DNA from 3 places in the Streptomyces sp. NPDC059785 genome. Region 1 is predicted to be linked to each of the others. Evidence: riboswitches for the same ligand, from Rfam matches in the RefSeq annotation. Region 1 holds a riboswitch; each other region holds the start of a gene.

What was found. A riboswitch is a leader RNA that binds a small molecule or an ion and turns the genes downstream of it on or off. The one in region 1 is predicted to bind cobalamin.
Positions count from the first base shown of each region.
Region 2: it holds a riboswitch for cobalamin, as region 1 does, so the genes downstream of both, ACFV6E_RS16470 (cobalamin biosynthesis protein) here and ACFV6E_RS08630 (energy-coupling factor ABC transporter permease) in region 1, are expected to answer to the same signal.
Region 3: it holds a riboswitch for cobalamin, as region 1 does, so the genes downstream of both, metE (5-methyltetrahydropteroyltriglutamate--homocysteine S-methyltransferase) here and ACFV6E_RS08630 (energy-coupling factor ABC transporter permease) in region 1, are expected to answer to the same signal.

Region 1 is NZ_JBHWHV010000008.1:104,737-115,011, reverse strand. It holds gene ACFV6E_RS08660 (cell division protein SepF) at 219-608, opposite strand; gene ACFV6E_RS08655 (TetR family transcriptional regulator) at 785-1,642, shown strand; gene ACFV6E_RS08650 (zinc ribbon domain-containing protein) at 1,827-2,210, shown strand; gene ACFV6E_RS08645 (precorrin-8X methylmutase) at 2,280-2,906, shown strand; gene ACFV6E_RS08640 (cobalt-precorrin-6A reductase) at 2,956-3,720, opposite strand; gene ACFV6E_RS08635 (cobalt-precorrin-5B (C(1))-methyltransferase) at 3,770-4,948, shown strand; cobalamin riboswitch at 5,064-5,269, shown strand; gene ACFV6E_RS08630 (energy-coupling factor ABC transporter permease) at 5,299-6,042, shown strand; gene ACFV6E_RS08625 (energy-coupling factor ABC transporter substrate-binding protein) at 6,039-6,425, shown strand; gene cbiQ (cobalt ECF transporter T component CbiQ) at 6,432-7,181, shown strand; gene ACFV6E_RS08615 (energy-coupling factor ABC transporter ATP-binding protein) at 7,178-8,056, shown strand; partial or broken gene ACFV6E_RS08610 (ATP-binding protein) at 8,084-8,524, opposite strand; gene ACFV6E_RS08605 (Scr1 family TA system antitoxin-like transcriptional regulator) at 8,693-9,559, shown strand; gene ACFV6E_RS08600 (DUF397 domain-containing protein) at 9,556-9,741, shown strand; gene ACFV6E_RS08595 (hypothetical protein) at 9,797-10,138, opposite strand; gene ACFV6E_RS08590 (hypothetical protein) at 10,174-10,275, opposite strand, start outside.
Region 2 is NZ_JBHWHV010000018.1:83,481-93,755, reverse strand. It holds gene ACFV6E_RS16505 (VOC family protein) at 134-547, shown strand; gene ACFV6E_RS16500 (hypothetical protein) at 661-2,184, opposite strand; gene ACFV6E_RS16495 (alpha/beta hydrolase family protein) at 2,370-3,497, opposite strand; gene ACFV6E_RS16490 (class II aldolase/adducin family protein) at 4,318-5,070, opposite strand; gene ACFV6E_RS16485 (lysozyme) at 5,279-6,025, shown strand; gene ACFV6E_RS16480 (anion permease) at 6,252-7,505, shown strand; gene ACFV6E_RS16475 (hypothetical protein) at 7,529-7,750, shown strand; cobalamin riboswitch at 7,879-8,022, shown strand; gene ACFV6E_RS16470 (cobalamin biosynthesis protein) at 8,182-9,144, shown strand; gene ACFV6E_RS16465 (cobyric acid synthase) at 9,144-10,275, shown strand, end outside.
Region 3 is NZ_JBHWHV010000007.1:164,905-172,523, forward strand. It holds partial or broken gene ACFV6E_RS07935 (IS630 family transposase) at 1-397, shown strand, start outside; gene ACFV6E_RS07940 (GMC oxidoreductase) at 386-634, shown strand; gene ACFV6E_RS07945 (SMI1/KNR4 family protein) at 681-992, opposite strand; gene ACFV6E_RS07950 (substrate-binding domain-containing protein) at 1,012-1,239, shown strand; gene ACFV6E_RS07955 (class I SAM-dependent methyltransferase) at 1,272-2,126, opposite strand; cobalamin riboswitch at 2,333-2,528, shown strand; gene metE (5-methyltetrahydropteroyltriglutamate--homocysteine S-methyltransferase) at 2,710-5,025, shown strand; gene ACFV6E_RS07965 (TetR family transcriptional regulator) at 5,103-5,786, opposite strand; gene ACFV6E_RS07970 (SDR family oxidoreductase) at 5,885-6,802, shown strand; gene ACFV6E_RS07975 (VOC family protein) at 7,187-7,619, shown strand, end outside; gene ACFV6E_RS07980 (hypothetical protein) at 7,596-7,619, opposite strand, start outside.

The DNA of each region.
Region 1 (10,275 bases):
GACACGGGCGACACGAGAGACAGAGGCGACAAGAAGGACGCGTTCATAGGCCGGACGGTAGGACTCGGCCGTCAGGCGAACCGTTTCGCCGCAGGGGCCTTCCTACGATCGGGGGATCGCGCCCGGTCGATCCCGTTCGCCCGGCCGGTGCACCGGTCCGATCACCCGACCAGGACGGCCCCCTACGCCTCTCACGCTTCACTTGCCACCCAGGGCCCTCAGGGGCCCGGGGTGCCCGCGCCCTCCATCAGGCCGCGCACCTCGGTCCCCGGCGGCGCCAGCAGGAACACGTTCCGGTCGACCCGGTGCATCCCGCTCGCCAGACCGAAGACAACGCCCGTACTGAAGTCCAGTACGCGCTTGGCGACTTCGGTCTCCGCGCTCGTCAGGTCGAGCAGCACCGGTATGCCCGCCATCAGCGTCTCGGCGACCTCGCGGGCGTCCGCGAAGACGTTGACACGCAGGACCACGAAACGGCGCCGGGCCTCGGTCGCCGCTTCGGGCAGCGCCCGGTGGCCGACGGACGAGGGCCATGCGTCCCGGCCGCGCAACGGAACGACCTGGGCGAGCCCTTCCCACTGTTCATCGGTGACGTCGTGGCTGTTCACTGGCCATCCCCGTCCTGGCTCGCACTGGTTGTCTGCACCGGTCAATTCTTACGCATGGTCACCCGTTCGGCCGAACAGCGACACGGTCAGCGACCGCTTCTGCCTGGAGTGGCACCCAGTTCCCCCGGGATCGGGCACTCAGTGTCACCCCGGTACGGCGGTGTTAGTTTCCCGGCATGAGCGAGACATCCCGCCGGGGCCCCTCGGCCGGGGCGGCCTCTCCCCGGCCGCCGATGCGAGACGCCCTGGTCGCGGCAGCCTTCCGGCTCTTCCTGGAGCGGGGTTACGAGCGGACTACGGTGGACGACATCGTGGCGCTCGCCGGGGTCGGACGGCGCTCGTTCTTCCGGTACTTCCCGTCGAAGGAGGACGTGGTCTTCCCCGACCACGAACGCTGCCTCGCCGAGATGAAGGAGTTCCTCGACGCGGACCCCGGCGACGACCACGGCGCGGACCGCGGCCCGGACGACCCGGTCCGGCGGGTGTGCGACGCGGCCCGGCTCGTGCTGCGGATGTACGCCGAGAACCCGACCTTCTCCGTGCAGCGCTACCGGCTGACCAAGCAGGTGCCGGGGCTGCGCGCGTACGAACTCTCCGTGGTCTGGCGGTACGAGCGCGCCCTCGCCGACCATCTGCGCGGCCGCTTCCGCGACCGCCCCGACGGCATCCTGCACGCCGACGTGATCGCCGCCGCCGTGGTCGCGGCCCACAACAACGCCCTGCGCTCCTGGCTCCGGGCGGACGGCAGGGGCGACGCGGACGCCGAGGTGGACCGGGCGCTGGCGTACGTACGCCGCAGCTTCGGCGAAGCGGCGCCGGCCGACGGCCCGGCGGCCGGCGCGGAAGCGGCCGACGCGGAAGCGGCCGACGCGGAAGCGGCCGACGCGGAAGCGGCCGACGCGGGGACGGCCGAGACGGCGACGGGCCCGGGTGCGGGACAGGCCGCCGAGGACATCGTGGTCGTCGTCTCCCGTCGCGGGGCACCGATGTGGCGGGTCGTCAGGGAGATCGAGGCGGCCTGGTCCGACGGCTGATCGCAGCCGCCCGGACCTTCGGGAAGATGCCGCCGGGCATCGCGGGGTACCGAGTGCCTTTACTGCTGGCACTCAGTGCCATAACCTGGGGTACGTGCCCGGGGGACCGAGCACCTCAGACTCCGGCCGAGCGCAGGGAGATGACATCGTGTTCCACCCGGCAACAGGGAACGCGGCCGACGTGCTGGCCGCCGAGAGCGACACCTCCGCGCCGCCCGACGGGCGGCGCGAGAAACCGCTCGCCTACCAGCGCTGCCGCTGGTGCGGCACCACCCAGTACCACCGGCTGCTCTGCCGGGTCTGCGCGTCGAGCGAGCTGCGCACCGAACGCAGCGAGGGCCTCGGCGTGGTGCGCCGCACCACGGTGGTCCGGCGCAACACCCCCGCCGCGCGCAACGTCTCCCTCGTGGAGATGGCGGAGGGCTTCACGGTCCGCGGCCGGGTGAAGGGACCGTTCATCGCCATCCACCCGGGCGGCCGGGTCCGCCTCACCGTCGCCGAGGACCCGATCCGCGGCGAGCCGGTCTTCGAGCTGCTGGACGACCCTTTCACCGGCGGCAGGTACTGAGCCCCGGCCCCACGTCACCGCACGTCACAATGGTGGGCGAAGCACGACGGACGGACGACGAGGAGCAGGGTGTTCGAGTACGAGAAGGACGGCGCGGCCATCTACCGCGAGTCCTTTGCCACCATCCGCGCGGAGGCGGACCTGTCGGGTCTGCCCGCCGACGTCGCCCAGGTCGCGGTGCGCATGATCCACGCCTGCGGGATGGTCGACCTCGTCCGTGATCTCGCGTACACGCCTGACGTGGTGGCCCGCGCGCGCGAGGCGCTGCGGGCGGGCGCGCCGGTCCTCTGCGACGTGTCCATGGTGGCCAGCGGTGTGACGCGCTCCCGGCTGCCCGCGGACAACGAGGTGATCTGCACCCTGTCCGACCCGGCCGTCCCCGGGCTCGCCGCCGAGCTGGGCACCACCCGCAGCGCCGCCGCCCTGGAGCTGTGGCGCGACCGGCTGGACGGCGCCGTCGTCGCCGTCGGCAACGCGCCCACCGCCCTCTTCCGGCTCCTGGAGCTGATCGAGGAGGGCGCGCCGCGTCCGGCCGCCGTGATCGGGGTGCCGGTCGGCTTCGTGGGCGCCGCCGAGTCCAAGGACGCGCTCGCCGGACACCCCTCGGCCGTCGAGCACTTGGTCGTCCGCGGCCGGCGCGGCGGCAGCGCCATCGCGGCGGCGGCCGTCAACGCGATCGCCAGCGAGCGGGAATGACGTCATGAAGTGACGAGAAGGAATCATGAAGTGACGAGAAGGACTGACGTCACGAAGTGACAGGCTTGGCCTCGTGAAGTGAGCCGAGGAGCCGGCGCGCCGCCTCCTCCGGTCCCGGCACCACCGGCACGCCCTCCGGGACCGGCGGGCGCCGGATCATCACGACCGGTACCGCTGCCTCGCGTGCCGCCGTCAGCTTCGGCGCGGTGGCTTCTCCGCCGCTGTCCTTGGTGACGAGTACGTCGATCCGGTGCCGGCGCAGCAGCTCGCGCTCCCCGTCGAGGGCGAAGGGCCCGCGGGCGAGCAGCACCTCCATGTGCCGGGGGTGCGGAGGTTCGGGCGCGTCCACGGAACGGACCAGGAACCACAGGCCGTCCAGCTCCGCGAAGTCCGCGAGGCCCGTCCGCCCTGTGGTCAGGAACACCCGGCGGCCCAGCGCGGGCAGCAGCGCCGCCGCCTGTGCGGGCGAGGCCGCGTCGTGCCAGACGTCGCCCCGACCGGGGACCCAGCCGGGCCGCCGCACGGCGAGCAGGGGAACATGGGTGGTGGCGGCCGCCTCGGCCGCGTGGAAACCGATCGTCCGGGCGAAGGGGTGAGTGGCATCGACGAGTGCGTCCACCCGTTCCGCGCGCAGCCACCCGGCCAGTCCCCCGGCGCCGCCGAAGCCGCCCGTGCGGACCTCGCCAGGCGGCAGCCGGGGTGCGGCCACGCGTCCGGCGAGCGACGTCGTCACGCGCAGGTGCGGCGCCTCGGCGGCCAGGATCTCGGCGAGCCGGCGCGCCTCCGTCGTACCGCCGAGGATCAGGACGTGCACGGCGACGCCCGCCTCTCCTCGTTCGTCGGCCGCGGTGAAGCCATCTGCGATGCAGTCATCTGCGGTGGGACCTCCCCTGGGGGTGCGGTGTGAGCGGCGGTGCGGTGTGAGCGGCGGTGCGGCGAAGGGCGGCCGCGGCGCCCAACTCAAGCACACCGGGCTGCGGCCCGGCTGGACCACCGGTGCCTGCGCGACGGGCGCCGCCACCGCCGCGTACACGGCGCTGCTGACCGGTGACTTCCCGGATCCGGTGACGGTGACGCTGCCCAAGGGGCAGACCCCGGCGTTCGCGCTGGCGGCGGAGGAGCTGGGCGACGGCTCCGCGATGGCCGGGATCGTGAAGGACGCCGGTGACGATCCGGACGTCACGCACGGCGCGCTGGTACGGGCCACGGTGCGGCGGCTGCCGGCCGGTTCGGGCGTGGTCTTCCGGGCGGGCCCCGGCGTCGGCACCGTCACCCGGCCCGGACTGCCGCTGCCCGTCGGCGAACCGGCCGTCAACCCCGTCCCCCGGCAGATGATGCGCGACCACGTCGCCGAGGTCGCCCGCCGGTACGGCGACGGGGGCGACGTCGAGATCACCCTCTCCGTCGACCACGGCGAGGAGATCGCCCGCTCCACCTGGAACCCCCGGCTCGGCATCCTCGGCGGCCTGTCCATCCTCGGTACGACCGGGATCGTCGTGCCGTACTCGTGCTCGGCGTGGATCGACTCCATCCGGCGCGGGGTCGACGTGGCCCGCGCCGCCGGACGCACGCATGTGGCGGGCTGCACCGGCTCCACCTCGGAGAAGACCGTCGTCGCGGTGCACGGGCTGCCCGAGGACGCGCTGCTCGACATGGGCGACTTCGCGGGCGCGGTGCTGAAGTACGTACGCCGCCATCCTGTCGACCGGCTCACGGTCTGCGGCGGTTTCGCCAAGCTGTCGAAGCTGGCGGCCGGGCAGCTCGATCTGCACTCCGCCCGCTCGCAGGTCGACAAGGGCTTCCTCGCCGGACTGGCCCGCCGGGGCGGCGCCGACGAGGCGCTGGCCGCGCGGGTGGCCGGGGCCAACACGGGGCTCGCCGCGCTCCAGCTCTGCACGGCGGCCGGGGTCCCGCTCGGCGATCTGGTGGCGACGGCGGCGCGCGACGAGGCACTGGCCGTGCTGCGGGGCGCGCCCGTCGCGGTCGACGTGATCTGCATCGACCGGGCGGGCGGCATCGTGGGCCGCAGCTCGGTCCGCTAGGGCGTACCTGACGGAAGCCCCTGTCGCGAGCCCGGTCCGCCGGGCGGTCCGGGCTGCGCGGGCGGGCGTCGCCGTACGCCCCCGAGGGCTTCTTGCGGCTCCCCGCCTGCGGGGACTACTGTCACCACGCCTTGGTGCACGGGAAATCCGGTGTGATGCCGGTGCGGCCCTCGCCACTGTGATCGGGAAGTCCGGCTCCGGCCCTCGGACCTGTCGTCGACAGGATCCAACGGGCAGCCACTGGGTCCTCGGACCCGGGAAGGCGGAGCACGGATGTGGTACCCGTCAGCCAGGAGACCGGCCAAGGCACTTCAACCATCCACGAGGTGCTGGAGAGGGTCTGCTGAGTCATGCACATAGCCGAGGGTTTTCTGCCTCCGGCGCACGCGGTCGCCTGGGGCGTCGCGTCGGCGCCGTTCGTCGTCCACGGAGTCCGGTCACTCACCCGTGAGGTCAGAGAGCACCCCGAGAGCACACTGCTCCTGGGTGCCTCCGGTGCCTTCACGTTCGTCCTGTCGGCTCTCAAGCTGCCGTCCGTCACCGGCAGTTGTTCACATCCCACCGGCACCGGGCTCGGCGCGATCCTGTTCCGTCCGCCGATCATGGCGGTCCTCGGCACCATCACGCTGCTCTTCCAGGCGCTGCTGCTCGCGCACGGCGGCCTGACCACGCTCGGCGCCAACGTCTTCTCGATGGCGATCGTCGGCCCCTGGGCCGGGTACGGGACCTACCGGCTGCTGCGGCGCTTCGACGTCCCGCTGATGGTCGCCGTGTTCTTCGGCGCGTTCGTCGCCGACCTGTCCACCTACTGCGTCACCAGCGTGCAGCTCGCCCTGGCCTTCCCCGACCCGGGCAGCGGCTTCGCGGGCGCGCTCGGCAAGTTCGGCGCGATCTTCGCCGTCACGCAGATCCCGCTGGCGGTGAGCGAGGGCCTGCTCACGGTGCTGGTGATGCGGCTGCTGGTCCAGTCGAGCAAGGGCGAACTGACCCGGCTGGGCGTGCTCCTGGCCAAGGGCGGAAACCGTACGGGCACGGGTGCTGGTCCCGGATCCGGCTCCGGCTCCGGCTCCGGCTCCGAGGCGGTGGCCCGGTGAAGCGTCACACGAAGATCAACCTCCTGCTGCTGCTCGTCGTGGTCGCGCTCGCCGTGCTGCCGCTGGTGCTCGGTCTCGGCGACGGCAAGGAGGAGCCGTTCGCCGGTGCCGACGCCCAGGCGGAGACGGCGATCACCGAGCTCGAACCGGACTACGAGCCGTGGTTCTCGCCGCTGTACGAACCGCCGTCCGGCGAGATCGAGTCGGCGCTCTTCGCCCTCCAGGCGGCCATCGGCGCGGGCGTGCTCGCGTACTACTTCGGGCTGCGGCGCGGGCGGCGCCAGGGCGAACAGCGGGCGCGGGCGCAGGACGGTCTCCCGGAGGAGCGGGAGAGCGGGCCCGGCGCCGCCGCGGAGGACACCACGGCCGGGCGGCGGGCCTGATCCCCCGTGCTGCCGATCGACGCGGCGGCGTACAGCAGTCGCTGGCGCCGCCGCCACCCTGTGGACAAGGCGGTCCTCGGGCTCGGTCTGACCGTGCTCGCGATCTCCCTGCCGGCCTGGCCGGGCGCCGCCTTCGTCCTGGTCACGGCGCTCGTCCTGCTGCTCGGTCCGGCGGGCGTGCCGGGCCGCCGGCTGTGGCGCGCGTACCGGGTGCCGCTGGGCTTCTGCGTGACGGGGGCGGTCACTCTGCTCGTGCAGGTCGGCGGGCCGGGCCGTTTCGTCGCGTTCGCCGACGGCGGGCCGGTGCGCGCGGGTGAGCTGCTGCTGCGGACCTCGGCGGCCTCCCTGGGCGTCCTGCTGTTCGCGTTCACCACGCCCATGGCGGACCTGCTGCCACGCCTGGTGCGGGCGGGCGTGCCCGCGCCGGTCGTCGACGTCGCCCTGGTGACGTACCGCATGAGCTTCCTGCTCCTGGACTCGGTGCGCCGGATCCGTCAGGCGCAGGCGGCGCGGCTCGGGCACACCACGCGCGCGGCCGCCTGGCGGTCGCTGGCCGGGCTCGGCGCCACGGCGTTCGTCCGGGCCTTCGACCGGGCGGCGCGGCTCCAGACCGGGCTCGCGGGACGCGGTTACGACGGCACCCTGCGCGTCCTGGTGCCCGAGGCCCGCGTCTCCGTCCCCTTCACCGCGGCGAGCCTCGCCCTGCTCACGGCGGTGGCCGCACTGACCCTCGTACTGGAAAGGCCCCTGTCATGAACGAGCCCGCCCGGGAGTCCGTCGGCGAGCCCGCTCTCGTCGCGCTGCGGGGCGCGTTCTTCGCGTACGAGGAGGGGCCGCCGGTGTTCAGCGGGCTCGACTTCGGGATACGCGAGGGGCGTGCCCTGGCGCTCCTCGGCCGCAACGGCAGCGGCAAGACCACCCTGATGCGGCTGCTCAGCGGCGGGCTGCGGCCGGGCGACGGCCGGTTGACCGTCGAAGGGCGACCCGTCACGTACGACCGTAAGGGCCTGACCCGGCTGCGGACGACGGTGCAACTGGTCGTACAGGACCCGGACGACCAGCTCTTCGCCGCGTCCGTCGCCCAGGACGTGTCCTTCGGGCCGCTGAACCTCGGTCTGCCGGACGACGAGGTCCGCGCGCGCGTGGACGAGGCGCTGACCGCCCTGGACATCGCCGCCCTCGCCGACCGGCCCACCCACCTCCTCTCCTACGGGCAGCGCAAGCGCACCGCCATCGCGGGCGCGGTCGCCATGCGCCCACGGGTACTGGTCCTGGACGAGCCGACCGCCGGACTCGACCCCGACGGGCAGGAGCGGCTGCTCGGCACGCTCGACGGGCTGCGCGCCACCGGTACCACCGTCGTCATGGCCACCCACGACGTGGACCTCGCCCTGCGCTGGGCCGACGACGTCGCCCTGCTCACCGCCTCCGGCGCGCACACCGGACCCGCCGCCGTCATGCTGGCCCGCACCGACCTGCTGGCGCGGGCCGGGCTACGGCTCCCGTGGGGCGTCGCCGTGACCCGGCTGCTGCGTGAACAGGGCCTGTTGGGCGACACGGCCGCCGGTCCCGGGACCCCGGAAGAACTCGCCGCCCTGTTCCCGTACACGCCGGTGGAGCGGCCGGGCTGACGCGCCGCGCGGGCTCTCGTGGGTCGGTGGCAGATCCAGCTCGACTCGCACGGTCTTGCCGATCGGTACGCGCTCCAGTACCTCCCACCGGTCGGCCAGCGCCTCGACGAGCAGCAGGCCCCGCCCGCCACCGGCGCCGTCCGGCGGCACGGTCACCTCCCCGGGCCCCGGAAGCCGGCGCTCACCGCGCGCGTCCGAGACGTCGATGCCCAAGGTGTACGCGTCCAGGCCGAGGCGCAGCTCGAAGTCCCGTCCCGGTACGCGGCCGTGGGTGACGGCGTTCGCGGTCAGTTCGGCCACGAGCAGCGCCGCGGTGCAGGAGAGGTCGGAGTCGTAGGGGACCCCCCAGTCGTGCAGCCGGTACTGCGCGAGGTGCCGGGCCAAGCGGGCGCCGAGCGGCGTGGAGCTGAACCGTTGCGTGAACACACGGACCGTAACGGGCGGCCAGGGCGTGGAGCGGGACGTCATGGCCTCAACCTCGCCCGAATGCGCCCCTTCGCACCAGGTCATGAACCCGTACGCCGGGGCGGCGTAGGGGCGGAACCGCTGGACAGTACGGGTAACCGACCGTGACGCTGGCCGAGTTGGGTGGGTTGGGCGTGAGTGACGCGGCGGACGTGCGGGAGGTGTCCTGGCATGGCGGACGGTACGAGTGGGACGAGCGGTTCCGGCTGCGGGGGTGGCGGCGAGCCGGAGGTGTCGGACAGCCTCCGCACCTTCGGCGAGGTCGTCAAGGGCTTCCGCAAGCGGGCGGGCCTGACGCAGGAGGAGTTTGCCCCGAGGGTCGGCTACTCACTCCCGACGGTGGCCTCCATCGAACAGGGCCGCCGCTTCCCGCAACGCGACTTCGTCGAACGCGCCGAGGACGTTCTCGACGCGTGCGGCATCCTGCGGGGCGCGGCGCGGCATCTTTCGCGACAGCCTGGGCTGGCGAGTTGGTTCCGGCAGTGGGCGCGGCTGGAGGCGGAGGCGGTGAGTCTGTATACGTACGAGTGCCGCGTCGTACCCGGTCTGTTGCAGACCGCCGGGTACGCACGAGCAGTGTCGCTCAGCGTGCCTCCGTTGCCGGACTCGGAGGAACTGGATCAACGGGTCGCGGCCCGAATCAACCGGCAGGACCTGCTGTCCACGTGCCGGAAACCGCCGACGGCCTTCAGCTTCATCGTGGAGCAGGCGGTGCTTGAGCGGCACACCGGCAGCGAGGAGGTGACGCGGGAGCTGTACGACCACCTGTTGCTCGTGGTCGAGCGTCAGTGGAACGTGGAGTTCCAACTGATGCCGCTGCAACAACCTGTGCACGCCGGGCTGGACGGCCCTATGCGGTTGGCGGAGACGCCGGACAACCAGTGGTTCGCGTACTCGGAAGGACAGGAGAACGGGCGTCTCGTCACTGACTCGAAAGCGATCAGCCGGCTCCACCAGCGCTATGCCAAGATGCGCTCACAGGCCCTGACTCCAGAAGACTCCGTGGGCCTGCTGAAGCGAATGCGAGGAGCGCTATGAACACGCCGGAACTGGCCTGGTTCAAGAGCAGCTACAGCGGGTCACAGGGCGACGACTGCGTCGAGGTAGCCACCTCCCCCCACACCGTCCACGTCCGTGACTCGAAGGCCCCCCAGGGACCCCGGCTCGCGCTCACGGCCACCGCCTGGTCCGCCTTCCTCCCGTACGCCACCGGGGTGTGAGCCGAGGCGTTGGTCTCAGTCACCCTGGTAACCGGTTGGGCAGGCCGGTAAGGAGTCAGGGCCTGAGGTCGATGACCCGAACGGCCTGTTCCTTCCAGGCTTCGGGCTCGGTCGTGGCGACCACCGCACCACTGGGCCGCTCCGGTGTCGGCTCGGCCGCGTATCGCGTGTGAGCAGGGCCCCATGAGGTTTCCCGGGCCAGGGCCAACGCGGCGGGCAGGTCCAGGTCGAGGACGGTGACGCCCGGGAGCGCGGCAAGATGCTCCGCAGTGCCCGGCCGGACGCGGTCCGCCTCGACGAGGGCGCAGGCCGGGGCGTAGAGGAACCAACCCGCCTCGGTGTGGGCGCGATGGATCAACCGGGAGACGAGTACGTTACCCGTCCCGGCCGCCACCATCGCCGTACCGTCCAGGACGATGTGCGTGGGCTCAGTCACTTCGGTCCTGCCTCGCTCAGCCGTCGGTCCAGCTCCGCGTCGAGAGCGGCCTGTTCCCGCTCGCTCGGGTCGTAGCCGTTCCACTCCCGCAGAGCGGC
Region 2 (10,275 bases), on a different contig from region 1:
CCTCCCTTCCCTTCCCTTTGAGCCGGGGCGTTGTCAGTGCCGGGTGCGAGACTGTGCAACAGGTCACATTCGCATCACATGCGACTCATATGCGACTCATATGCGACGACGCGGGAGAGAGGGAGTGATCGGCATGACAGGCACGGACGGCGGACGCCCGAGCATCTGCCCGGCGCTGCTGTACGCGGACGCGAAAGCGGCGATCCGGCAGCTCACCGAGGCGTTCGGCTTCACCGAGCTGTCGGTGTACGAGACCGAGGACGGCTCCGTGGCGCACGCCGAACTGGCCTATGGCAACGGCGTGGTGATGCTCGGCTCGAAGGACCGCGGTGCCGTCTTCGACAAGGCGATGAAGGGCGCCGGCCCCGCCTCGGTGTACGTGGTGGTGGACGACGTCGACGCCCACCACCAGCAGGCCGTGGACCACGGCGCGGACATCCTGGTTCCCCCGACCGACCAGGACTTCGGCTCCCGTGACTACAAGGCCCGGGACCTGGAGGGCAACGTGTGGAGCTTCGGGACGTACGCGCCGGAGACAGGGGCGTAGGGGCGGGGTCCGGAGATCCGCCGGTCCGGTGCCCCGCCGGTCCGGGGGTGCGGGGGCCCGCCGGTCCGGGGGTGCGGGGGCCCGCCGGTCCGGAGGGCCGCCCGGCGGTTCCGTCAGCTGCCGCCCGTGTGCACCTGGAAGGCGGCCCGGCGTACGGCCTTGGCCAGGGCCGGGTCCGGGTGCGCGGCGGCGAGCGCCACCAGCACCTGCACGGTGCGGGGGTGCCCGACCGCGCGCACCTCGTCGAGCAGCGCGGGCACGGTGGGCTGCACAGCGGACTCCAGGTGCCGTACGAGGAGCGGGGCCTCGCCGTGGTCGGCGACGGCGGCCGCGGTGTCCACCCACAGCCAGGTGGCCTCGTCCCGGGTGAGGACCTCGTGGGCGTCCTCCGGGTCGTGGCCCTCGTGCTCGGCGAGCCACAGCAGGGCGTAGGGCCGCAGCGGCGTCTCCTCGGCCACGGCGCGCACATCGGGCTCGGCGGGGGCGCCGACCACGCGCAGCGCCTCGAAGGCCAGCCCGCGCAGCAGGGCGTCCTCGCCGCGGGCGGCGTCGAGGAGTTCGGTGACGGCGCTGCCGACGGGGCGGGCGGCGAGCCAGGCGCGGTACTCGGCGCGGGCCGCGTTCGGGCGGAGCTGGGCGCAGCCGCGGAGCATGTCCTCGGCGGCCTGCTCGATGTTGCCCGCGGGGCTCTGCGCGGCGACGCAGATCTGCTCGAGCTTGACCCAGACCGCCCAGCTTCCGAGCGGGGTGAGGGTGGCCTGACCGTCGGCGCAGGTGAGGGCGCCCACGGCGGCGAGGGCGTGCAGGGCCCAGTCGAGCAGCGGAGCGAGGGGGGCGTCGGGGGTCCCGGCCGCGGCGACCGGCTCCACCGCCGCTACGGGGTCCGCCGCCGCCACCGGGTCCCCTGCCGTCGCCGGCTCCGCCGCCGTCGCCGGTTCGGCCGTCTCCACCGGCTCGGCCGATCCGGCCGTATCCCGTTCCTGGGGGTCGGGCTCGGGGCCGTAGGTGATCTCGCAGCGCTCGGTGCGCAGTTCCGTGACGCGCTGTCCGAGGAGGTCCAGGAGCTGGTCCACGGGGACGGGGCCCGCGGAGAGCTGGAGGAAGGAGAGCACCTGGGGCATCGCGGAGACGACCTCGGCGACGGCGGCGGGCTCGTGGTCCACCGGCTCCGGGTACGCGAGCGACCAGGCGTCGAACAGGGCGACCCAGCCGCGCAGTACGGCACTGTCGTCACGGTTCCAGGCGCGCAGGCGCCAGCCCGGGCGCGCGCTGTTGCCGTGCACCTCGACGAGGCCGGCGAGGCGTGCGGTGTCCCAGTCGGCGCGGACCTGAGCCGCGGTCAGGCCCAGGTCGGACGCGGCCTGTTCGGCGGTGACGCCGGAGAGGGTGCCCTTGCCGTCGGGGGTCGCGCCGTCCCGGCCGGGGCTCAGGGGCGTGTCGGCCCAGCGGGCGACGCGGGCCGCGCCGGCCAGCTCGGCGCGTGCCATGCGGGCCAGCTCGGAGGGTGCCGGTGTGCCCTCGGGGGGCCTGGGCGCCGGGCGGCGTGAGCGGCGCTGGGTCACCGCTCGGGGGGCGGCGGCGAGGGGCCGCGGGCGGACGAGTCGGAGCCTGGAGTCGCGCGGGGTACGGGACGTCACGGGTGCAGTCTTCCGGTTGACCCTGCGAAAACCCAAACGGAAAGCCACGCGGGACGACACGCGCGGTCCGCCGAGCCGCTCGTGCCGCCCGTTCGACGCCCGTTCGACGACCACCGGCGCCCGTGGCGGCCGCCGGGACCGCGGACACGGCTCGCGCGTCGCACGACCCGGGCCGCGGCCCCGCCCTACATGAGCGGCGTCAGGAAGCGGCGGAGTTTCTCCTCGTAGTCGGCCGGGGCGCGGTTCCACATGGCGGCGTGCGGGGCGTCCGGGACCTGGTGCAGGGTGACGAGGTCCTGGCGCCGGCGGGCCAGGCGGCGCGAGAGGTCCCAGGGGGCGATGGTGTCGCCGGGGCCGTGCACCAGCAGGGTCGGGACCCGGAGCCGGTCCGGGTGCGCGGCCTGCGTAATGCGGTCGCCGTGCAGACCCGTGCGCCCCTGGGCGGCGCGTACCGCGAGGGGCAGCAGCGCGGCGGGCGTCCGCCGGGCCGCGGCCAGGGCGCGCAGCGTGGCCTCCCAGCTCAGCACCGGCGAGTCCAGGACGAGACCGGCGACGCGGTCCCGCAGCGCGGAGTGCGCGGCGGCGCGCAGCGCCATGGTGGCGCCGGTGGACCAGCCGTACAGGACGACCTGCTCGGCGCCGTGCCGGACGGCGTAGCGGATCGCCGCGTCCAGGTCGCGCCACTCCGTCTCGCCGAGGTGGTGCAGGCCGTCCGGGGAGGCGGGGGCGCCCGGGTCGCCGCGGTAGGCGAGGTTCAGCACGGGGAGCTGCTGCCGGTGCAGGAACTCCATGACGTTCAAGGGATGTTCGCGGGTGGCGCCGAGGCCGTGCACGGTGATCACCCACAGGTCGCGGCTGCCGGGTACGAACCAGGCGGGCAGCGGGCCGAGTTCACCGGGGAACGCGACCTCTGCGTAGTCGAGGCCGAGTGCGGTGCGCGGGTCGCCCAGGTGCAGGTTCGGGGTGAACCACACCCTGTCGCCGGATCGCGGAGTGCCGTGCGTGACGCGTTCGAGGCGGCGTACGACGGTGTCGACGGAGTGTGCGGCGCCGTCGAGGACGGGGCCGACGACCGCGTGCGTGCCGTCGCCGCCGAGCCCGTACGTGCCCGGCCGCAGCGAGGCGAGGTCGCGGGTCAGCGTGACCTGGCCCGCGGCCGTGCAGTGCACGGTGAGCCGGGGTTCGGTGGGCAGCGGCCGGCCGGGGGGTGCCTTCAGCGCGGCATCGCTGGCGTACCGGCCGGCGGCGACGGACGCCGCGCCGGCGGCCAGGGCAACGGTGACGGCGGCGGCCGTCGCTTTGACAGTGCGCACCGGTCCAGTGTCCAGGGACCGCCCGCCATCGGCCAGCGGAAGCCACCCACCGGCGGTTCCCGCCCCGCGCACCGCCCCCACCGCCCCGCGTCCCGTCCCCGCCAACCCGCGCGCCCTCGCCGTCCCACGCACTGTCCCCGCCGACCCGCGCGCCCTCGTCACCGCCCCGCGTCCCGTCCCCACCGACCCGCGCACCGTCCCCACCGGCCTGCGTCCCGTCCCCACCGACCCGCGCGCCATCGCCGCCCCACGCACCGTTCCCACCGGCCCGCGCACCTTCATCGCCGCCCCGCGCACCGTTTCCACCAGCCCGCGCACCGCCCCCACCGCCCCGCGTCCCGTCCCCACCGACCCGCGCGCCATCGCCGTCCCACGCACCGTTCCCACCGGCCCGCGCACCTTCATCGCCGCCCCGCGCACCGTTTCCACCAGCCCGCGCACCGCCCCCACCGCCCCACGTCCCGTCCCCGCCAACCCGCGCGCCCTCGCCGTCCCACGCACTGTCCCCGCCGACCCGCGCGCCCTCGTCACCGCCCCGCGTCCCGCACCTACCGTCTCGCGCAACCCCGTCGCCGTGTCGCGCACCGCTTCCACCGCCCCGCGCCCGGCCCCCGCCACCCCGCGCACCATCCCCGCCACCCGCTGCCGTCGCCCCATGCCGCCACCACCGCCCGTTCCGCTCGTCGTCGCCTCCGCCGCGCGTGTCTCCGGGACCGCGCCGGTGCCGGTGCGGAGCCGGTGCGGTGCCGGGAGCACGCGCGGCAACCGCACCCCGTCTACCCCCGCTGCTGGTTCCGTCTACCTTCGCTGCTGGTCCCGTCTACCCCCGCTGCTGCCCGTACCCCCGCAACCGTTCGCCCGCCTCCGTGAGCTGTTCCGGTGTCAGGAGGGACGGGGTGAGGCCCGGGACGCCGGAGGCGGTGAGCCAGACGCGGCACATCCACTCGAGCTGGGCGGTGCGGTCGTACGCCTGGTCGAGGGTGTCGCCGTAGGTGATCGTGCCGTGGTTGCGCAGGAGGCATCCGGAGCGGCCGGTGAGCGCGCGCAGCATGTTCTCGGCCAACTCCTCCGTGCCGTATGCCGCATACGGGGCAACTCGGACGGGGCCGCCCAGTGCGGCGGACATGTAGTGGATCGGCGGGAGTTCGGTCACGAGGGTGGAGAGCGCCGTCGCGTGCACGGCGTGCGTGTGCACGACGGCGCGTGCGCCGGTGGTGCGGTAGATCGCGAGGTGCATGGGCAGTTCGCTGGTCGGTGCCAGTGAGCCGCGCACCTGGCGGCCGGCCAGGTCGACGCCGACGAGATCGCCCGGCGTCAGCCGCTCGTAGGGCACGCCCGAGGGCGTGACCAGCACGGTGTCCCCGACGCGCACCGAGACGTTGCCCGAAGTGCCGACGACCAGACCGTCGGACACGGTACGGCGGGCCGCCGCCACCAGGCCCTCCCAGGCCCGTGCGGACTCCTCCGGTTCCCCCGGCGCGTCCCGCCGCCGCGCCCGCCCCGGCGCCTCCCGCCCGGCCCCGCCGCCGCCCGCGTCCCCCGCGCCTCCGGTGTTCCGCCGCCGCTCAGTCATGGCGCGATCCTCGCAGCCGGACGCCCCGAGGTCATCGGCATCCCGAGCCGCGACCGGCGCACTTTAGGGCGGAACCCTTTCGTCCGAAAGGGCGCATGTCTGCATACGTCACCCTCTTCATGGATTGGCCGGTGATGACCTGGCATTCAGGGATCTTCCAGTAACCTCTGGGAGGTTTTTCGCGCACGCCGCCATTCCGGGGGGAATCATGGCTCGTGAACACCGATCGCACCGCCACCGCTTATGCGCCGTCGCGGCCGCCGTGACGGCGCTGACCGTCACCGGCACCGTGCTCGCCGACGCACCGGCCACGGCGGCCGGCAAGCCGCGGGGACACGACGTCTCCTCGCACCAGAAACACGTCAACTGGTCGAAGGCGCGGGCGAGGGGCGCCAGGTTCGTCTACATCAAGGCGACCGAGTCGACCACCTACCGCAATCCCTACTTCACGCAGCAGTACAACGGCTCGCGCGCCGCGGGCCTGCTCCGCGGCGCGTACCACTTCGCCGTCCCGAACAAGTCGTCCGGCACCGCGCAGGCCGCGTTCTTCGTGCGCCACGGGGGCGGCTGGCGCGCGGACGGCCGGACGCTGCCGCCCGCGCTGGACATCGAGCACAACCCGTACAGCAGGAAGAAGAAGTGCTACGGCCTCAGCAAGGCGCGGATGGTCCACTGGATCGCGGCCTTCAGCAACGAGGTGAAGCGCCGGACCGGCCGCCGCCCGGTGATCTACACGACCACGCTCTGGTGGAACAAGTGCACCGGCGGCAGCCGCGCCTTCGCGGCGAACCATCCGCTCTGGCTCGCCCGCTACGACGCTGGGAGCGCGGGGGCGCTGCCGGCCGGCTGGTCGTTCTGGACCTTCTGGCAGTACGACAACCGGGGCCGGCTGCCGGGTGACCAGAATCTCTTCAACGGCTCCATGAACCAGCTGCGGAAACTCGCGAGCGGATAGCGAAACCGCGAAGGCCATAAGCGGGGGCCATACGCGAGGCCGTACGCGAGGCCATGAGCGGAGACGCAGATTCCACCTTTGTTCGGTCCGGCGGGCCGTCACTCCCTCGTAAGTGGAGTGGCGGCCCGCCGATTGGGTCACCCCACCGCCCGCCTCAGTTCATCTTCCGTTCACCCTGGTTGCCTACGTTCAGCCTGCCACTGACGTCCAACAGAAGCCTGGGTAAATGGAACACATCACGCTTCTCCTCGGGATCGTGATCGTCACCGCTCTCGTGTTCGATTTCACGAACGGTTTCCACGACACCGCCAACGCGATGGCCACCACCATCTCGACCGGCGCACTCAAGCCCAAGGTCGCGGTGGCCATGTCCGCCGTCCTCAACCTTGTCGGCGCGTTCCTGTCCGTCGAAGTCGCCAACACGATCTCCAAAGGTCTCGTCGACGAATCCGGCATCCAGCCAGAGGTGATCTTCGCGGCGCTCGTCGGCGCGATCCTCTGGAACCTGCTGACCTGGCTCGTCGGACTCCCCTCCAGCTCCTCCCACGCCCTGATGGGCGGTCTGATCGGCGCCACCATCGCCTCGGCCGGCACGGCCGCAGTGCACGGCGGCGTACTGGTCACCAAGGTGCTGATCCCGGCCGTCGCGGCCCCCGTGGTCGCGGGCGTCGCGGCACTGATCGCCACCCGCATGTCGTACGCGCTCGGCGCCAAGGCCGGCGGCAGGTCCACCGAGAAGGGCTACCGCGCCGGCCAGATCGCCTCCGCGGGCCTGGTCTCGCTGGCCCACGGCACCAACGACGCCCAGAAGACGATGGGCATCATCACCCTGGCCCTGGTCGCAGGCGGCGCCGTCGCCCCCGACTCCGACCCGCCGGTCTGGGTCATCCTCTCGGCCGGCTGCGCCATCGCGCTCGGCACCTACCTGGGCGGCTGGCGCATCATCCGCACGATGGGCAAGGGCCTGACCGACCTCCAGCCGCAGCAGGGCTTCGCCGCCCAGACCAGCGCGGCCACGGTCATCCTCGCCTCCTCCCACATCGGCTTCTCGCTCTCCACCACGCACTCCGTCTCGGGCTCCGTGATGGGCGCGGGCCTCGGCCGCAAGGGCGGCGTGGTCCGCTGGTCCACCGCCACCCGGATGTGCGTCGCCTGGGTCCTGACCCTGCCGGCCGCCGCTGTCGTCGGCGCCCTCGCCGAGTGGGTGACCGGCTTCGGCGACTGGGGCACCGCCCTCGTCGCCGTCTTCCTGATCGCCTCCTGCACCGCGATCTGGCTGGTCTCCCGCCGCGGCGAGGTCGTCGACCACACCAACGTCAACGAGCCGGACGCCGATGCCGAGCCCGCCGGTGTGGTGACCGCGGCCATCGCCGCCGTCACCCCGCCCCCGGCCGGCCCCGTGACCGGGACACTCACGGCAACCGTCCCGGCGACCACCGACACCCCGGCGGCCCCGAAGGCCCCCGAGGCCGTGGCCTGACCTCCAAGGACCAAGGAAGCAGCATGAACATCGACTGGGCAGCCCTCGGCTCCGTCTTCGGAGTCAGCCTCGTGGTGACCGTGGTCCTCGTCGGCCTCTTCACCCTGGGCATACTCGGCCTCTCCAAGCGCGAGTCCGCTACCGCGCAGGGCGGATCCGCGGCCCTCGCGGCCACCGGCGCCTGCGTCTGCTTCGCCGCGTGCGCGGCGGCGGTGGCGTACGGGATCTATCTGATCGTCGCCTGACGGCAGGGACCGGAGGCGACGACAAGGGGGACTTCCGAGGCGGGGTGCGGGACCGGAGCGGGTCCCGCACCCCGCCTCCGTGTGGGCCTCGGCACACTGTCCCCGCGCAGGTCAACAGCAAGTTGACGGGTGTTCTCAGCGCGTGGTGAACTGCCAAGGCCAAGTACGGCGGCAGGAGAGGAAGCCCGGTGCGAATCCGGCGCGGTCCCGCCACTGTCACCGGGGAGAACCTCCCCGGGAGCCAGGAACTCTCACCGCCGGTCTCGTCGAACCAGGGCGTGGACACCCTGAGTGAGGACATATCGCCATGCGCGGCTGCCCGGTGCCGTTCCCGTTCCGTGCGTTCAGTGCGTTCCGTACCAGGTGTTCCGGCCGTACGAGGGTGACGGTGCCAGGTCCCGGCTCCGCCGGCGCGGGCATCGGCTGAACCGATGGGTGCCGATCGCGTCTTCGCGTACGGCGCCGCCGCCGGCCTCCTCGGTGACCTGCTCCTCGGCGATCCCCGCCGCGGGCATCCCGTCGCCGTGTTCGGCCGGGCCGCCGGTGCCGTCGAGCGCGTGCTGTGGCGGGACGACCGGGGCCGCGGCGCGCTGCACACCGCCGTCTGCGTGGGCTCGGCCGTCGGGCTCGCCGCGCTGGCCGACCGCTCCGTACGCCGCTCCCGCGCCGCCTCCGTCGCACTGACCGCCGCCGCCACCTGGGCCGTCGTCGGCGGCACCAGCCTGGCCCGGGAGGCCCGCGCCATCGGCGGCGCGCTCGCCGCCGGGGACATCGACGTCGCACGCGAACGGCTGCCGCACCTGTGCGGGCGCGATCCGCAGGCGCTGGACGCCGACGGGATCGCGCGGGCGGTGGTCGAGTCCGTCGCCGAGAACACCTCCGACGCCGTGGTCGGCGCCCTCATGTGGGGGGCCGCCGCCGGGGTCCCGGGGCTGGTCGGCTTCCGCGCCGTCAACACTCTCGACGCCATGGTCGGGCACAAGTCCCCCCGTTACCGCCGCTACGGCTGGGCCTCCGCGCGCCTCGACGACGTCGCGGGCTGGCCCGGCGCGCGGCTGACCGCCGTGCTCGCCACCGTCGCGGGCGGCGACCCGCGGGGCGCCCTGCGCGCCTGGCGGGCCGACGCGAGGAAGCACCCGAGCCCCAACGCCGGACCCGTCGAGGCCTCCTTCGCGGGCGCGCTCGGGGTCCGGCTCGGCGGGACGCTGTCGTACGGCGGCCGGGTCGAGCACCGGCCGGTGCTCAACGAAGACGGCCGGTCCGTGGAGATTGGCGACGTCGAACGGGCCGTACGGCTGTCGCGGCGGGTGGGCTGGCTGGCCCTCGGCGTCTGCGCAACAGGACGGCTGCTGGGGCGACGCCTGCACGCATCACGGCTACGAGGAGGCAGATGATGAGCGGCGGCGGACTACTGGTCGCGGGCACCACCTCCGACGCGGGCAAGAGCGTCGTCACCGCCGGGATCTGCCGGTGGCTGGTACGGCAGGGCGTCAAGGTCGCGCCGTTCAAGGCGCAGAACATGTCCCTCAACTCCTTCGTCACCCGCGAGGGCGCCGAGATCGGACGGGCGCAGGCCATGCAGGCCCAGGCGTGCCGGATCGAGCCGACCGCGCTGATGAACCCCGTACTGCTCAAGCCCGGCGGCGACCGCAGCAGCCAGGTCGTGCTGATGGGCAAGCCGGTCGGCGAGATGAGCGCGCGCGGCTACCACGGCGGCCGGCAGCAGGCGCTGCTCGGCACCGTCCTGGACTGCCTGGCCGAGTTGCGGGGCACGTATGACGCGGTGATCTGCGAGGGGGCCGGCAGTCCCGCCGAAATCAATCTGCGCCGCACCGACATCGTGAACATGGGCATCGCCCGCAACGCGCGGCTGCCCGTGCTCGTCGTCGGCGACATCGACCGCGGCGGCGTCTTCGCCTCCTTCTTCGGCACCGTCGCGCTGCTGAGCCGCGAGGACCAGGAACTCGTCGCCGGTTTCCTGGTGAACAAGTTCCGCGGCGACGTCTCCCTGCTGGAGCCGGGCCTCGACATGCTGAAGGACCTCACCGGCCGCCCCTCCTACGGCGTGCTGCCGTTCCGGCACGGGCTCGGTATCGACGAGGAGGACGGACTCCGTGTCTCGCTGCGCGGCGCCGTCCGCGAGTCCGCGGTCTCCTCCCCCGTCGGCGAGGACATCCTCCGCGTCGCCGTCTGCGCCGTCCCGCTGATGTCCAACTTCACCGACGTCGACGCGCTGGCCGCCGAGCCCGGCGTCGTCGTGCGGTTCGTGGACCGCCCCGAGGAACTGGCCGACGCCGATCTCGTCGTCGTACCCGGCACCCGCGGCACGGTGAAGGCCCTGCGGTGGCTGCGCGAGCGCGGGCTCGCGGACGCGATCGCGCGGCGGGCCGCCGAGGGACGGCCCGTGCTCGGCGTCTGCGGCGGCTTCCAGATCCTCGGCGAGCACATCGAGGACGAGATCGAGTCCCGCGCGGGCGCCGTCGACGCCCTCGGCCTGCTGCCCGTACGCGTGCGGTTCGCGCGCG
Region 3 (7,619 bases), on a different contig from region 1:
CGGCGAGCCGAGATCGGGCCGACCGCCCACCATCAGCGTCGACCAGGTGGAGGCGGTGGTGGTCACCACGCTGGAACAACTGCCGAAGAACGCCATCCACTGGTCGCGGACCTCGATGGCACAGCACAGTGGTCTGCCGAAGTCGACGGTGGGCCGGATCTGGCGGCAGTTCCAGCTCGAGCCGCATCTGGCGGACACCTTCGAACTGTCCACCGACCCGCTGTTCGTGGAGAAGGTCTACGACGTCGTGGGCCTGTACTTCAACCCGCCCGGGGGTGCGGTGGTGCTGTCGGTGGACGAGAAGTCGCAGATCCAGGCGCTGGACCGGTCCCAGCCGGTGCTGCCGATGATGCCGGGCATGCCCGAGCGCCGCACCCACGACTACGTGCGCAACGGACGCGCTTGGGCCCCGTCGACGACGGACACCAGCGTCTGCGACAGTCACAGCAGGATCTGGAACACCCCGGGCCTCTGGGTCGCGGGCAACAACGTCATCCCGACCGCCACCGCCTGCAACCCGACGCTGACCGCCGTCGCCCTCGCCGTCCGGGGCGCCGGCTCACTCGTGGACCACCTGCGGTCGACCGCCGGGCACACCGTGTCGGTTGGTCGGGCGACCGCCGGCACCGACTGAACGGGAACGATCACCACGGCGGTGTGATCACAAGGAATCGCCGACCTCAGCTGCTTACCGCCGGCTGCCGGACGGTGCGCTCGGCCTCGTCGAGCCAGTCCCGGTACCAGCGGCCCTGAACGCGCCGTACGGGGAAGAGACCGTAGGCGGGCCCCGCGCCGACCTGCGCCAGGAACTCCCGGTACTCCGCGGGCAGCCTCGCGCCCACCTGGGCTTCCAGTTCCGCGAGCTCGTCCTCGGCCAACGGGTCCTCCAGGACCCAGCCGTGCCCGCGGAACCCGAACACCTCCTTGTTCGCCGGGGCCACGCTCAGCGCCGCAACCCGCTCCCGCACCCCGGCCCACCCCTGATCATCCATATGCAGACCCTATGTTGCCGTGCCGCAGGACCTCAGCATCACGGGCTGGGACAACAATCCCCTGGGTGCGGAGACGATGCCGACGCTCACCACGGTCGCCGTCGACCACGAGCGGCTGGGGAAACGCGCCGTGCAGCGTCTCCTCGCCGAGCTGAACGGCACTCCGGCGCCCGAGGACGATTCCCTGCTGACGCGCGCCATCTGGCGCGAGTCGACGGCGCCGCGGGACGGCTTGGACCCTCGCTGAGGTTCGGGCCTTCGCCATGGCTCGGGCCTTCGCTATGGCTTGGTGGCGACGCAGACGTTGTACCGCCACGTCTCCTGATGCCGGTACATCTCCACCCCGCTCATCGCGTTGACCAGGCTGTCGCCGCGGCCCACGCCGCAGGCGAGCGCGTAGGGAAGACGGCCGAGCACGGAGAAGCACTTCAGCATGGGCAGGATCTTCTCCGTCGCGTCGTAGGCCGAATCGACGGTGAATCCGGCCTGCCGGAGAAGCCGTTCCAGTCGCCCGTGGGTCATCATGAGCATGCCTGGCATACCGGAGAGTTCGCAGACCCTGACCAGCGCGGACCGCGCCTGCGGCGACAGACGGGCCTGGGGAGTGCTCGAGTACTCGCACATCACCAGCCTCCCGCCAGGACGCAGGACGCGGAGGAACTCGGCGAGCCCACGCCGGGGGTCGCAGGAGTGGACGAAGGACTCCATGGTGTAGACGCCGTCGAAGGAGGCATCGGCGAAGGGGAGGGCGTGGTAGTTGGCCACGAGGAAACGTGTGTGCCGGCCCGGCTCGCCGGTGCGGACCGACCGCTGACGCGCGAGAGCGACGTCCGGCTCGATCCCGTCGATCCCGGTGACGTACGCCCCGCTCTCCTTCGCGACCGTGCGCGCCGTGTCGCCGACCCCGCATCCGGCATCGAGCACCGACGATGCCGGGGACAGGGCCAGCTTCCGGGCCACGACGAGTTCCATACGCCGTATGGCTGCCGCGAACGCCCAGGGGGAATCGCCCGGTTCGTACCAGCCGAAGTGCCGCGTACGGCCGAGCAGTGCCGCATACCCGAAGCGTGATCCGAACGTCCGGTAGTACGGCAGGACATGCTGTTGGTAGTGCGCGTCGGTCGTGTGGGTCATCGCTCAGCCCCCAGTCGGTCGGGTACCGAGGCTAGGACGGAGAAGGGTGCCCGTCCGGTCGCACCTGGAGAGCAGGCATCCGGACGGGTGAGAATGTTCCCGCCTTCGAGCGAGGGCATTGACTCCTCGCTGCCGCTCTCACCTGACATCCGGATGCTGGACGGCTTCTGTTTGCGCGGCTAACACCCCGTAGGGTGGTCCGCGCAGCTGGTTCGCCCCGTCCGCCAGACGGGATGCGTCGCAAGAGGGAACCCGGTGGGAATCCGGGACTGCCCCGCAGCGGTGAGCAGGAACGACCGCCGTCATACGCACTGGGTCCGACGTACCGGGCCTGGGAAGCGACGGCCAGTAGGTGTCCTCCGAGCAGGAGGGCGTGCCCGCGAGTCCGAAGACCTGCCAACTGCCCGCGCGCGGACCGCTCCGTGCGCGGACATCTCGGTGACCTCGAGGGCGGGTCGGCGTACACACCGGAGGAAACGAGCGCGCCGCTGCGGCGCGGGGCCGTGTCCGTCCGGTTCGTCACCCCTTCGCGCCCGCGTCCCGTCGCCGGGATCTCAGGAATCGTCTCGCGAAGGAGATCTCCGTGACAGCGAAGTCCGCAGGCGCGGCAGCACGGGCCACCGTGTACGGCTACCCCCGCCAGGGCCCCGACCGGGAACTGAAGAAGGCCATCGAGGGCTACTGGAAGGGCCGCGTCACCGCCGACGTCCTCCGGGACACTGCCGCCGAGCTTCGGCGGAGCAACTGGCGGCAGCTCGCCGACGCCGGTATCGACGAGGTCCCCACCGGTGACTTCTCGTACTACGACCACGTCCTCGACGCCACCGTCATGGTCGGCGCGATCCCGGAACGCCACCGGGCCGCCGTCGCGGCGGACGCCCTGGACGGCTACTTCGCCATGGCCCGCGGCACACAGGACGTGGCGCCCCTGGAGATGACCAAGTGGTTCGACACCAACTACCACTATCTCGTCCCCGAGTTGGGCCCGGACACGGTCTTCACCGCCGATTCCGCCAAGCAGGTCGCCGAGCTGGCGGAGGCCCTCGCACTCGGCCTCACCGCCCGGCCCGTGCTCGTCGGGCCCGTGACCTACCTGCTGCTCGCCAAGCCCGCGCCCGGCGTGGCCGCGGACTTCGACCCGCTCACCCTCCTGGACCGGCTGCTGCCCGTGTACGCCGAGGTGTTCACCGACCTGCGCGCGGCGGGCGCCGAGTGGGTACAGCTCGACGAGCCCGCCCTCGTACAGGACCGCACCCGTGCCGAGCTGAACGCCGCCGCGCGCGCCTACCGCGAACTCGGCGCCCTCACCGATCGGCCGAAGCTGCTCGTCGCCTCCTACTTCGACCGGCTCGGCGACGCGCTGCCGGTACTCGCCAAGGCGCCGGTCGACGGGCTCGCCCTCGACTTCACCGAGGCCGCCGCCGCCAACCTGGACGCCCTCGCCGCCGTCGGCGGCCTGCCCGGCAAGCGGCTGGTCGCCGGGGTCGTCAACGGCCGCAACATCTGGGTGAACGACCTGGAGCGTTCGCTGTCCACCCTGGGCACCCTGCTGGGCCTGGCCGACCGGGTCGACGTCTCGTCCTCCTGCTCCCTCCTGCACGTCCCCCTCGACACCGCGCCGGAACGGGACATCGACCCGCAGATCCTGCGCTGGCTCGCCTTCGCGCGGCAGAAGACGCGGGAGATCGTCACCCTCGCCAAGGGCCTCGCCCAGGGCACCGACACCATCGCCGCCGCGCTCGCGGCCAACCGGGCCGACCTCGCCTCCCGCACCGGCTCCCCCATCACCCGCGACCCGGCCGTACGCGCCCGAGCCGCGGCCGTCACCGAGGCCGACGTCCGCCGCTCCCGGCCCTACCCCGAGCGCGCCGCCGCCCAGCGCGCTCGCCTGGGCCTGCCGCTGCTGCCGACCACGACCATCGGCTCGTTCCCGCAGACCGGCGAAGTGCGCGCCGCCCGCGCGGACCTGCGCACCGGCCGCATCGACACGGCCCGGTACGAGGAACGGATCAGGGCGGAGATCCAGGAGGTGATTTCCTTCCAGGAGAAGGCCGGCCTGGACGTCCTCGTGCACGGCGAGGCCGAACGCAACGACATGGTGCAGTACTTCGCCGAGCAGCTCACCGGATACCTCGCCACCCAGCACGGCTGGGTGCAGTCCTACGGCACCCGCTACGTCCGCCCGCCGGTCCTGGCCGGGGACATCTCCCGCCCCGAGCCGATGACGGTGCGCTGGACGACGTACGCGCAGTCCCTCACCGAGCGGCCGGTCAAGGGGATGCTCACCGGCCCGGTCACCATGCTCGCCTGGTCCTTCGTCCGCGACGACCAGCCGCTCGGCGACACCGCCCGTCAGGTGGCCCTCGCCCTGCGCGAGGAGGTGGGCGACCTGGAGGCGGCCGGCACCTCGGTCATCCAGGTCGACGAACCCGCGCTGCGCGAAACGCTGCCGCTGCGCGCCGCCGACCGGCCCGCCTATCTCGCCTGGGCGACCGAGGCCTTCCGCCTCACCACCGGCGGGGTACGCCCGGACACCCAGATCCACACCCACATGTGCTACGCCGAGTTCGGTGACATCGTCCAGGCCATCGACGATCTCGACGCCGACGTCATCAGCCTGGAGGCCGCCCGCTCCCACATGCAGGTCGCCCGCGAACTCGCCGCCCACGGCTACCCGCGCGAGGCCGGACCCGGCGTGTACGACATCCACTCCCCCCGCGTCCCGAGCCCCGAGGAGATCGCCGCACTGCTCCGCACCGCCCTGAACGCCATCCCCGCCGAACGGCTCTGGGCCAACCCCGACTGCGGCCTCAAGACCCGCGGCTGGCCCGAGACCCGCGCCTCACTGGAGAACCTGGTAGCGGCGGCCCGGATCGTACGGGGGCAACTGCCCGGCTGACCCAGGGGTCCGTGGCGGGACCGGGGCCGGTCCCGTCACGGAGCGCGCGAGGTTTCCCGGGGACACGTCGTCGACGCTCAGGGGGCGGCGTCGGCTTGGTCGCCCTGGCGGACCAGCAGGCCGGAGGCGGTGACGGCCGCGGTGCGGCGGACCAGGTCGGTGAAGTCCAGGCGCATGGCCGCCAGCGCCGGATCGGAGGCGTAGACCGCGAGCATCGCCTCCGAGGGGCGACTGCACTGCCAGGCCGACATGGCCATCAGCAGCGTCGACTCCACCAGAGCAGCGGCGGCGTCGGGGCCGAGTTCGGGAAGGTGGCGCAGCACGAGCCGGACCAGACCTTGGAGTGACTGGCGGGCCGTGTGCTTGTGCCGGATGCCGAGCTCGGTGGAGATGTTCTGCTCCAGGACCGCGCCCTGCGCGCTGAACAGGTCGCACATGACCGGCCGCTGCGCCAACGAGGTGGCCAGGAGTGCGGCCAGCCGGTCTCCGCGCTCGCGGGCGGTGCCCGGGCCGGGCGCGGGCAGCTCCTCCAGTTCGGCGATCCAGTGCTGGGTCTCGGTGTCGAGCAGGTCGAGCAGGACCGCCTCGCGCGACTCGAAGTAGCGCAGCACGTTCGCCTTGGCCAGACCGACGCGACGGCTCAGCTCGTTCAGGCTCAGCTTCGCGACCGGCATCTCGGTCAGCATCGCGGCCGTGGTGTCCAGGATCTGGCGTCGCCGCTCGCTGCGCTGTTCGTCGGTGCGGGCACGTTGGAAGGTCACCTCCCCATGTTACAAACCAGCGGTACTTTGCTTAGATACCACTGGTCCGTTACTGTGGTGCGGAGACAAGATACCGGCAGTACTTAATGAGGTGCGTCATGTACCAGGTCCCTGAACAGCACGGAAAACTCGCCGTCGTGACCGGCGCGAACAGCGGCACCGGCAAGGAGGCCGCCAAGCGGCTGGCCGCGGCCGGAGCCCACGTCGTACTCGCCGTGCGCACGCCGGCCAAGGGCGAACAAGCCCGGAAGGAGATCCTGGCCGCACACCCCGGAGCCCGGACGGAGGTCCGCCACCTGGATCTCGCCGACCTGGCCTCGGTCCGCGCCTTCGCCGCCGGGCTGGTCTCCGACGGCAGGCCACTGGACCTCCTGCTGAACAACGCCGGAGTGATGAACGTGCCCCAGCGCACCGAGACCGCGGACGGTTTCGAGCTCCAGCTCGGCAGCAACTTCCTCGGCCCGTTCGCCCTGACCGTCCGACTGCTGCCCCTGCTGCTGACCGCTCCCGCCCCGCGGGTGGCCACGATGAGCAGCGGCACCGCCAACCGGGCACGCATCGACTTCGAGAACTTGCAGTCCACGCACGGCTACAGCCCCACCCGGGCATACGCCCAGTCCAAGCTCGCCGATCTGCTGATGATGCTGCACCTCGCCGACCTCGCGGCACTGCACGGCTGGCCCCTGCTGTCGGCCGGCGCGCACCCCGGCTACACCCGTACCAGCCTGCAGACCTCGGGCCCGACCCTGAACGGCGGCCGGCCCGGCCTGCTGGAATCACTGCTGTACAAGATCGTGCCGTCCCAGGGACCGGAGCAGGGCACAGAACCCCTGCTGTACGCGGCCACCAGCCCCGACGCCACAGCCGGCGGCTACTACGGTCCCCGTTGGGCGGTGGTCGGCCCGACCAAGGCCACCGCCCTTCCGCGCAGCGCCCAGGACAAGACCTCCGCGGCACGCCTGTGGACCGAGGCCGAAGAACTCACCGGCGTCTCGGCAGCCGACAGCATCCGCTGACCACCCGGTCCGACAGCCGGCGGGCCCGACGACATCCCACGGGATGCGAGCACCGTGCGGGCTCTTCAGCTTCCCTAGCCGTTGATGTCCCGGAATCCCTCGGGCGAGGCCGGCCGTGTGGTTCCTGCGGTCCCGGCGAGACCGAGGGAGCGTCCGTGCCCGGCCAGCGACCCCTCACCGGAGCCGAGAAGCTCGCGGGGGCGAAGCTCGGCGGTATCCCGGTTCCCGGGTCCGCTCCAACTTCGTCAACGGCAACAAGAAGCTGCCGGTCGAGGTGACTCTCGCCTGACCGTCCGATGTCGAGAACGCGGCACCGGCTCCGTCCCCGGGGTACCAGCGGTCCGAACGGACCGCGCGACGAAGAAGACGAAGAAGGAGCACCCCGTGACGATTCAGCGGATGGACAACGTAGGCATCGTCGTCGACGACCTGGAGGCCGCCGTCGCCTTCTTCACCGAGCTCGGCATGGAGCTGGAGGGCGAGGCGCAGCTCGAAGGGGACTGCCCGGACCGGATGCTCGGCCTCGACGGGGTCCGCAGCGCCATCGCGATGATGCGCACCCCGGACGGCCACGGCAAGCTGGAACTGACCAAGTTCCTCGCCCCCGCGGCGGTCACCGCCGGACCGCTCGACCCGCCGCCGCACACGCTGGGCCTGCACCGTGTCATGTTCGCCGTCGACGACATCGACGACACGATCACCCGCCTGCGCCGCCACGGCGCCGAACTCCTCGGCGAGGTGGCGCAGTACGGGACCATCTACCGCCTCTGCAACCTCCGAGGCCCCGCAGGCATCATCGTCGCCCTGGCCGAACGGA